DNA from 2 places in the Pseudoalteromonas sp. SM9913 genome. Region 1 is predicted to be linked to the other one. Evidence: riboswitches for the same ligand, from Rfam matches in the RefSeq annotation. Region 1 holds a riboswitch; the other holds the start of a gene.
The links. Region 1 has a riboswitch for lysine ahead of dapA (4-hydroxy-tetrahydrodipicolinate synthase). Riboswitches for the same ligand answer to the same signal wherever they lie in the genome.
Positions count from the first base shown of each region.

Region 2: linked by a shared signal. The riboswitch ahead of lysC (lysine-sensitive aspartokinase 3) and the one ahead of dapA (4-hydroxy-tetrahydrodipicolinate synthase) in region 1 are both predicted to bind lysine.

Region 1 is NC_014803.1:206,023-210,536, forward strand. It holds gene PSM_RS00995 (succinylglutamate desuccinylase/aspartoacylase family protein) at 1-131, opposite strand, end outside; gene PSM_RS01000 (PLP-dependent decarboxylase) at 137-1,342, opposite strand; gene PSM_RS01005 (2,3,4,5-tetrahydropyridine-2,6-dicarboxylate N-succinyltransferase) at 1,342-2,082, opposite strand; gene dapA (4-hydroxy-tetrahydrodipicolinate synthase) at 2,098-2,982, opposite strand; lysine riboswitch at 3,110-3,289, opposite strand; gene PSM_RS01015 (DNA-3-methyladenine glycosylase I) at 3,477-4,175, shown strand; gene PSM_RS01020 (protein adenylyltransferase SelO) at 4,184-4,514, shown strand, end outside.
Region 2 is NC_014803.1:1,888,702-1,893,215, reverse strand. It holds gene PSM_RS08650 (hypothetical protein) at 1-483, opposite strand, end outside; gene nhaD (sodium:proton antiporter NhaD) at 680-1,927, shown strand; lysine riboswitch at 2,026-2,198, shown strand; gene lysC (lysine-sensitive aspartokinase 3) at 2,274-3,665, shown strand; gene PSM_RS08635 (4'-phosphopantetheinyl transferase family protein) at 3,642-4,400, opposite strand.

The DNA of each region.
Region 1 (4,514 bases):
TTTGCTTGTACATACACACTTGGGCCGGTGCCATCGCCTTTTAAACGATACACAGGAATAGTCAGTGGTAGTCCGTTTGCGACTTCGCCAACTACAATGTTTTCTTGGCTTATAGCTATGGTGTTATTCATCTTTTTTACCTCAAGTAGTGGCTTGCATCTTCTGCTTGTCGCACGCAACTCAATACGCCATTGTCTATTACATATTCACCGGCCAGTTCATGACATAAAAAGTACGGCATACTTTCGGTAAAACCGTAGGCACCGCATTGACTAAATACTAGCCAGTCTTGCTCATTTAAATCACTGGGTAATTGGTGCTCTCCTAAGCAATCAAGTGCAGTACATAAGGGGCCGTATAGGCTCATTGCTTGATTTGCTGCGTTTGAATCTCGTAATAAACGCGCAGGGAAATCTTGACTGGTGACCGCAGGGCGCAATAAATGATTAATGCCGCCGCTCATAATCACCTGTTGTTGGCCGTAATTTAGTTTGCGCTCAACAACAGGTGTGGCGTAGTGGCCGCATTCGCCTACAGCGTAGCGACCTAGTTCCATCCATAGCTCAGTAACCCCCGCATCGCATTTAATTTTTGCAAGCGCCTCTATGAGTGCATCCCAACTTAGACTGGGCGTATCAAGCGTATAGGGAATACCTAAACCACCACCTAAATCCAGCACCTTGAGGTTAATATTTAAATCCTCAGCAAGTTGCCTTAACGGCGTAATCATTTGTGTCCACAGCTCAGCGAGTTTGTCGCTGCTAAGCATGTTGCCCCACTGAAAAATATGCAGACCGTCAAAATTAAGTGCACAGTAATCACTGGTATTTAGCGTCTGCCACTCGTCGCACCCTAAGCCAAATGGAGTAAGACTATCGCCCCCTAAAGGATTTTTATCACCCTCAGGCCAGCGTAATTGTACCCTTAATAAAACCTGCAACTGGCACTGCTGAGCAATCGCTTGTTCGTTGAGCCAACGTACCTGATTGAGACTTTCGGCCACAAAGGTACGCACGCCACGCGCAATAAAGTGCTTAATTTGTTTAGGGCTTTTTGCAGGCCCCGTGTTGAGCACGCGTTCACTGTTAATTCCTTGAGCAAGGACTTGCTCAAGCTCGCCTTTACTGGCGACATCAAAGTTAAAACCAGCGTTATTTAAGCGTTGGATCACGCTAGATAACGGGTTCGCTTTAACTGCATACCAGAGTTTTACCTCGGTTTGTGCCACTAAACGCGTTAAATGTGTGTTTAGTGAATCAAGATCATAAACAAAAAAGGGCGTATCAAGCTCAGTTGCTAGCTTATCAATAGCGGTTTTAACGGGCGTGCTCAAAAAGGTCATTAACGTAAAACCTCTTCAAGCAATAATGACGCATCACTTTGCTCGTCACGGTATTTAACAATTAACGCACACGACATGCTTAAGCCTTGCTCGCGCGCCCAATCGTTTGACGCAGGGCGAGATCCAGGGATCACAATCGCGTATTCAGGGATTGCTTCGCCTTTATCAAGCTGGCGCTCATTTACGCAGTCATAAACAGGGATGGTTGCAGATAAGCGAACACCTGGGGCAAGTACCGCGCCTTTTTTAACTACCACGCCTTCAACAATCACACAGCCTGCACCAATGAATGCATCGTCTTCTATGACCACAGGGCTGGCACCAATGGGCTCAAGTACTCCGCCTAATTGTACCGCTGCGCTTAAATGCACATTTTTACCTACTTGAGCACACGACCCTACGAGCGCGTGGCTATCTACCATAGTGCCCTCGTCAATAAATGCACCAATATTTACGTACGCAGGTGGCATAATAATAGTGCCTTTGGCAACATGTGCACCACGGCGCACACTTGAACCACCGGGTACCATGCGAACGCCTGCTGTGGCTTCAAAGCTTTGCGGCGCTAAGTTATGTTTATCAACAAAACCGCCAGCAAACTCGGTGTTTTGACCGTTTTTAAAGGCTTCTAAAATGCCTTGCTTTACTTCTACGTTAGCGTGCCATTGGCCGTTTTCGTCTTGTGTTGCTGCGCGAACCGCGCCCGTTTCTAAATTATTTAATAGTTCTAACCAGTTCATTATAAAAACCTGTATTTAATGCCAAGATAAAATGGTGTTGTTTGCCGATGAAATGTCATCTGTGTGTGTCAGCTCAAGGTGTGTTAAAGGTGGGCGTAAATACGGACTGCCAATACGCCCTTGTAAATGCATTAACACTTTGACTGGGATAGGGTTGGCTACTGAAAATAAGCTATTGATAGCACTAGACCACTGGACAAAAAGATTAGGGTGTTGGCCGCTTAAACTGCGCTTTACAAACTCATGGGTTTGCACTGGCCATGCATTGGCTGCAACCGACACTAAACCTTTTGCACCTGCTTGGGCAAAATAAGGCATGAGGGCATCGTCACCACTAAAAATGGCTAGTTCAGGCGCTGCTTGTCGATAGGCTTCAAATTGAGAGATAGAGCCACTGGCTTCTTTCAGTGCCCATAAATTTTTATGTTGTTTGAGGTTTTCAATGGTTGCAATGGGAATGCTAACCGCACTACGTCCTGGTACGTTATAAAGCATACAAGGATGAGAACTGGCATTGAGTAAGCTTTCAAACCAATGCGTTTGCCCCACTGCACCGGGTTTGGCATACAAAGGCGAGCCGAGTAAAAAACCATGGATAGGCAGCTGGTTGCAGTAATTAACCCATTCAAGCTGTTGCTTTAAGTTACTACCGCCTACCGCAACCATAAGGGGGACGCTCGGCTGTAATTGGCAGACATGCTCTACGATGGCTTGCTGTTCTTTGAGGGTAAGGGCTAACCCTTCGCCGGTGCTACCTAGCAGTAAAATGCCATTGTTAGCGGCTTCTTGTTCGGCCACCAAGGTGTCTAAGGTTGCGTAATCAACTAGGCCATTTTGATCAAATGGGGTGATCAGCGCAGTCCATAAATGGAAATTGTTAATATTGAAGTTGTTGATCATCTCTCACGAACTTATAGGGCATTCGTCGAGTTTTTGGCGGGTATTTAGGATGCCTGACTCTTTGAATGTGTTTATAATTCGAAGAGCGAATGGGCTTAAATAATAGGGCGCACGGCCTTATTATACTAAGACCAGAAGCTCTCCACCAAATATGTTATTGGTGACAGTCGCTAGGATTCAGCCTAGTCGCCCGAAGCAACCTTTCACAAAAAAGTGTTACCTCTCGGCGTTAATTCCCCTCACGTATGCTCAATGGAGTTTGCGCTCCTAACATACGCTACCTGAATAACGCACCTCTTCCAGCCCTTTGCACTTGCTATTGAAAAATCAATCAGCAAATACAATGTAATAGGGTAAGTGTGGCGATTAAACCACTTTAGCCGTCTAGGTGTCAAGTGACTAAATATAGATAGATTCATCCTGATTGACAGTTATTACGTATTAGCTGCTTTTCTCGTACACTAGTACTATTGTCGAAGTAAGGTATTAAGCAGATGGAAAAATTTAGTGATATTTATAAGCGAGCGGTAGAGCGAAAGGGCTCTGAAAAAATGCTTAAGTTGTTACTCGCAAAACCTTTATCAACAAAGCAACTCGTCACATTAAGTGATGATGATTGGCTAGAAGAATTTACTCGGAAAGTTTTTCAAAGTGGTTTTTATTGGTCGGTGATCAACAGTAAGTGGGCCGGATTTAGAGAGGTTTTCTGGGATTTCAATGTTGAAAAACTATTGATGATGCCACCGGATATGCTTGAGCAAAAAGCCAGTGATGAGCGGATTGTACGCAACTATAAAAAAGTAAAAACTATTACTGAAAATGCGTATATGATCCACGAAGTTGCAGAGCAATACGGCAGCTTTAGTGAGTTTATTGCTAACTGGCCAAGTGAAGATATTATTGGCTTGTGGGCGTATTTAAAAAAGCATGGTGCAAGGCTTGGTGGTAATACCGGCCCTTATGCGCTGCGCGCCTTAGGAAAAGATACTTTTTTACTTTCAAGAGACGTAGAAAGCTATTTGCGTGCCCATAAAATTATAGATGGCGGATTACAAACTAAAAAGTCACTAAGTGCGGCGCAGGCATTCTTTAATGAACTGCAGCAGCAAAGCGGCTTAAGCATGCAAGAGCTAAGCTTAATTGTCGCTTATGGTGTAGGTGACAATCGCGTAGGTATCAGCCAAAAACAATAGGATTAAACATGAAATTAGTGCCAAGGTATACCGACATTGGTGAGGGGTTTGCAATTAGCGATCATCCAGCCAAGGTGACAGCGCCACAGTTATTGTTATGGAATGAGCCCCTAGCTAAGCAATTTAATATACAGGTGAGTGCCGATTCTCGAGCAAATATATTTAGCGGTAATGAACCCCAAGCGATTTCTGCGGTGGCACTGGGATATTCTGGTCATCAGTTTGGTCACTTTTCACCGCGACTAGGGGATGGTAGGGCACATTTGCTCGGTGCGATTAGCGATGATAAAAATCAGCTTTGGGATCTGCAATTAAAAGGCGCTGGTGCTACGCCATTTT
Region 2 (4,514 bases), 1.7 Mb from region 1:
TGCATTATTAGATTTGGCTTGCTCAACAATATTTAAAATGGCGTTTTCGTTGTGTAAAAACAGTTTGATTATTTTACGCACCCGATCATCCATAATACGGCTAAAGCGGCGTAAATCATCAAAATCTTCCATTTCACCGGCATTAGATAGCCGATTACCTAAACGGGCCAAATCATCAACCAAGACACTAATTTCTTGTGCTAAGCCTAAATGTTCTTCTTGCAGTAAAAAGGTGGCAAAATCGGCAATGGCGCGGTTAATTTCCAGTTGTGACGATTTAGCCAGCGGAATAATAATTTCTTGATTTAATAACCGGTTGGTTTCTTTATAAATACGCTCATTATTCCACGTGGGTTGCTTTTGCTTAATGGCATTTTGAAGATCTTTAATACTAAAGTCGGCCATTTTAAAGCGCTTAAATAATAGCTCTAATACACCCCAGTGTTCATTTAGGGTATTAAGTAGCTTTTTAGCTGGGATCATAAGGCGTTGCAACTTCCTAGTATTCGTTATTTTATATTTCTCGAACTTATATGGTATTCGTTTTTGCGACGATTTAATAATAGTTTTTACACCCGCTTAGTGATAGTATCCGCGCCGAATATAGGCACATAGAGTTTGTGGGTATATTTTTTACATGGTTTCAATTTTTACTTAACCCCGAAGGTTGTTTAATATCATGGTTTCCTCGATTATCCTGACGCTGATAGCGATTGCATTCTTGCTTATCGTTATTGAGGATGTGATCCACGTTAACAAAGCCAAAACGACGTTATTTTTTGGTACACTTTGCTGGATTATCTCCTTTATTTTTCCTCTTAATGGGCAAAGCCCCGAAACGATTCAAACCCTCCTAGACCACAATATTTTAGAAATTGCTTCTTTATGGCTGTTTTTAATGGCCGCAATGACCTTTGTCGCCTATTTAAACTCTAAAGGACTTATCGAAAATGTTGTGAATCGGATTATGCCAACCAGCATTAGTGAGCGAAAGCTGATGTTTTTGGTGGGGTGTTTTGCGTTTTTATTTTCATCTATTTCTGACAACGTTACGGCCACGCTAATATCACTGGCAGTGATTATGTCATTAAAACTTGAAGCCAAAAAGTTAGTTAAGTACGCCACGCTTATTGTATTTGCTGTAAACTCCGGTGGTGTATCACTTATCACGGGTGATGTAACCACACTTATGATTTTCCTTGATGGTAAAGTAACAATTAGCAATTTATTACTGTTAATTGTGCCTGCGTTACTAAGTGTATTATTACTGGCTACTTTGTTATCAATTGGCATGAATAAGCAACTCGAGTTTAAAAAAACTAAATTTAAACGTATTGAAAAAACCGACATAACCATTGCGGTTATTTTCTTCACTACGGTTATTGCTACGCTTACATTGAGTGTTTTATACAGTGTACCGCCTCTGCTTACTTTTTTATTGGGTTTATCTATTATGTTTTTAGTCGCGCAATTTTTAATGCGCAAAAAAGACATCAACAAAGATATGATCGATTTTATACGCGACATAGAGTACGACACCTTATTGTTTTTCGTGGGTGTGTTACTGCTTGTTGGTGCGTTAAAAGAAGTTGGGGTACTGAGCCAATTTACTAATTTGTATACGGTAATGGCGCCAGAGTACGCAAACTACTTAATGGGTATTTTATCTGCAGGTGTTGATAACGTGCCACTAACGGCAGCGTTATTAAAAGCCGACATTGTAATGAGTCAACAGCATTGGTTGTCGTTTACGTATGCAACCGGTGTAGGTGGCTCTATGCTAATCATTGGCTCGGCGGCCGGTATTATAGCCATGAGTAAGGTAAAAGAGCTGACGTTTGCAAGTTACCTTCGCTTATCGCTGTATTTATTACTGTGTTACACCTTTGGTTATGCGGGCTCTTACTTAATGGGTAGTTTTATTTGATTTTATAGTAAAACGACTTGACAGCTAGACGTCTAAACGATAACTTTCAAAGCCGCACTCTTAGTGCGGTTTTGTTTTATTAGCCACAGGTTAATAATACATTCAGAAGAGGTGCGATACTTAGGTACTTAATGTGAGGCAACGACAGCCTGCGATCATTAAGGAGGGAAGTACTCGCCGAGGAAAATAATGGGTCGTTACCATTGTTTTTCGGTTTATGGGGCTGAATCCTCAAAACTGTCACCAATTTAGGTGGAGAGCTTCTGGCAGTAGATTTTTCTTATCTTTATTTCCTGCCAAGTTCTTCTTGTTTTATTGCGGTTTGGATGCCGCGAAAGGAGACGAAATGACTACCCAACCAGTGCCACAAAGTTCACAGTGCACAAAATCAGATTACATTGTTGCCAAATTTGGTGGCACCAGCGTTGCTAACTTTGAGGCGATGAGCCGTTGTAGCGAAATTATCGTAAACGATAAAAATGTACGTATTGTTGCAGTAAGCGCCAGTGCCGGAGTGACCAATCATTTAGTGGAGCTTTGCAAAGCGGGTATTGAAGCCACTAAACGCCAACAGCATATTGATGGTGTCCTTGCGATTCAGCAGGCTATTTTAAATGACCTGTCGTTAGATGAGGATTTAGCCCTTGGGTTTAATCAAACGCTTGATGCATTTCAAACGTTGGCGGCACAAACACTCAATACTGAGCAGCAGTTCGATGAGCTACTTAGCTTTGGCGAGCGTTTATCGTCGTACTTATTTACCCAAGTACTAAGGTTAAAGGGTTTAAATGCCACTCGTTTTGATGTGCGCCAGGTGCTTAAAACCGATAGCCAATTTGGTAAAGCAACACCAAATGTGGCCGCCACAGCGCAAGCCGCTCAAACACATTTAATTCCGCTGCTTGATGATAGCGTTATTGTGACCCAAGGGTTTATTGGTAGCGATGCAAACAATTTAACGACCACGCTCGGTCGAGGCGGCTCAGATTATAGCGCTGCACTGCTTGCTGAGGCTATTAACGCTAAAAGTGTGCATATTTGGACTGACGTAGTGGGTATTTTTAGCACCGATCCTCGTTTGTGTGTAAAAGCCACTCCTATTGCGCGTTTAAGTTTTGATGAAGCAGCAGAAATGGCGACCTTTGGCGCTAAAGTATTGCACCCGGCAACTATTTTACCTGCCAGTCGCAGCCATATTAATGTGTTTGTTGGCTCAAGCACAGAGCCAGAACTTGGCGGTACGTGGATTGAACGTGAAAAATCGCAGCTACCTGGTATTCGTGCGGTAACGCAACGTAAAAATCAAATATTATTAACCCTTAAAAGCCCAGAAATGCTGTTAGCCAGTGGCTTTTTAGCCCGTATATTTACTATTTTAAGTGAGTGCAATATTTCGGTAGATTTGGTCACCACTTCTGAAATTAGTGTGGCAATTACCCTTGATAATGCGCCTAATGCATCACGCCCAGAGCTAGATCAAGAGTGCTTGGATAAACTCGCTGAATTTTGCCATGTATCGGTTGAAAACAATTTAACGCTGGTAGCGTTAATTGGCTCTGAAATTGTTTTGCGCCAACATGAAATGAATTTAATGAAAGTATTATGTGACTTTAATATTAGACTCATTTGCCATGGTGCAAGTAAACATAACTTGTGCTTTTTAGTTGAGCAAAGCGAGTCTGATGCAGTGGTTCAAGCGATTCATAGTCGATTACTAGAAAGTGATTGCGCTGCGTAAATCGTTAATAGTTATTATTGAGCACCGCCAGTCGGTGCTTTTTTTTGCCACAACGCTAATATCAAACATGTCGTTATGTGCTCCAACCACGGTATTGCTACAAGCTGTAAGCTGAGTGTTATTAAGTTCGTTAAACACATTAGGGCTTAATAATTGAGCAATGGGGCGGCTGGTGGCTTTAGCCAGCGCTTCTTTTAATGTCCAAATCCTAAAAAAATGATGTGCTTGAGTTGTTATGTTATCTGTATTGGTTATTAAACTCACTTCGGCTGGGTGGTAAAAGTGTTTAGCGAGTTTATTAAAAGGGCGCTTTAAACTAATTTTTTCAATATCAAAGCCAAATTGAGTTGATGCTACATTTAACGCTGCACCTACAAAACCATGAGAATGAGAAATACAGCAACTGATCACGCCTGTTGTATTTTTAATATGTAATTCTAATTTACTGTTATCGGGGTTAAATTCAGAACTAATATCACACAGCTTTAATGATGCATAAGAAGAACAAGCGGTTTTTACTAGGTATTTAAGCACTAAACGTGTGGCTAAATATTCTTGTTTAGCCTGTGGATTTTTACGCCGATTAATAACATTGAGCTCAAAAGGGCTTAAATAGTGGGGTAAATCAAATTCACCCACATTGAGGGTTGTTGCGTTAAGCAACGCAATGCAATGGCTGTTATTTGCTAAAGCGGGCGTGGCTTTTAGCTGGTTTTCAAAGTAAGTTACACTCATCATTGCTCGTTATAAATGACGACCGATTACATATTTATTACCCAAAGCTGGATAGTTTGTGAGCGGTTGTTAGTTGTTGTGAGCGCTAAGTACATTTTTATTACTCAGTGGCTC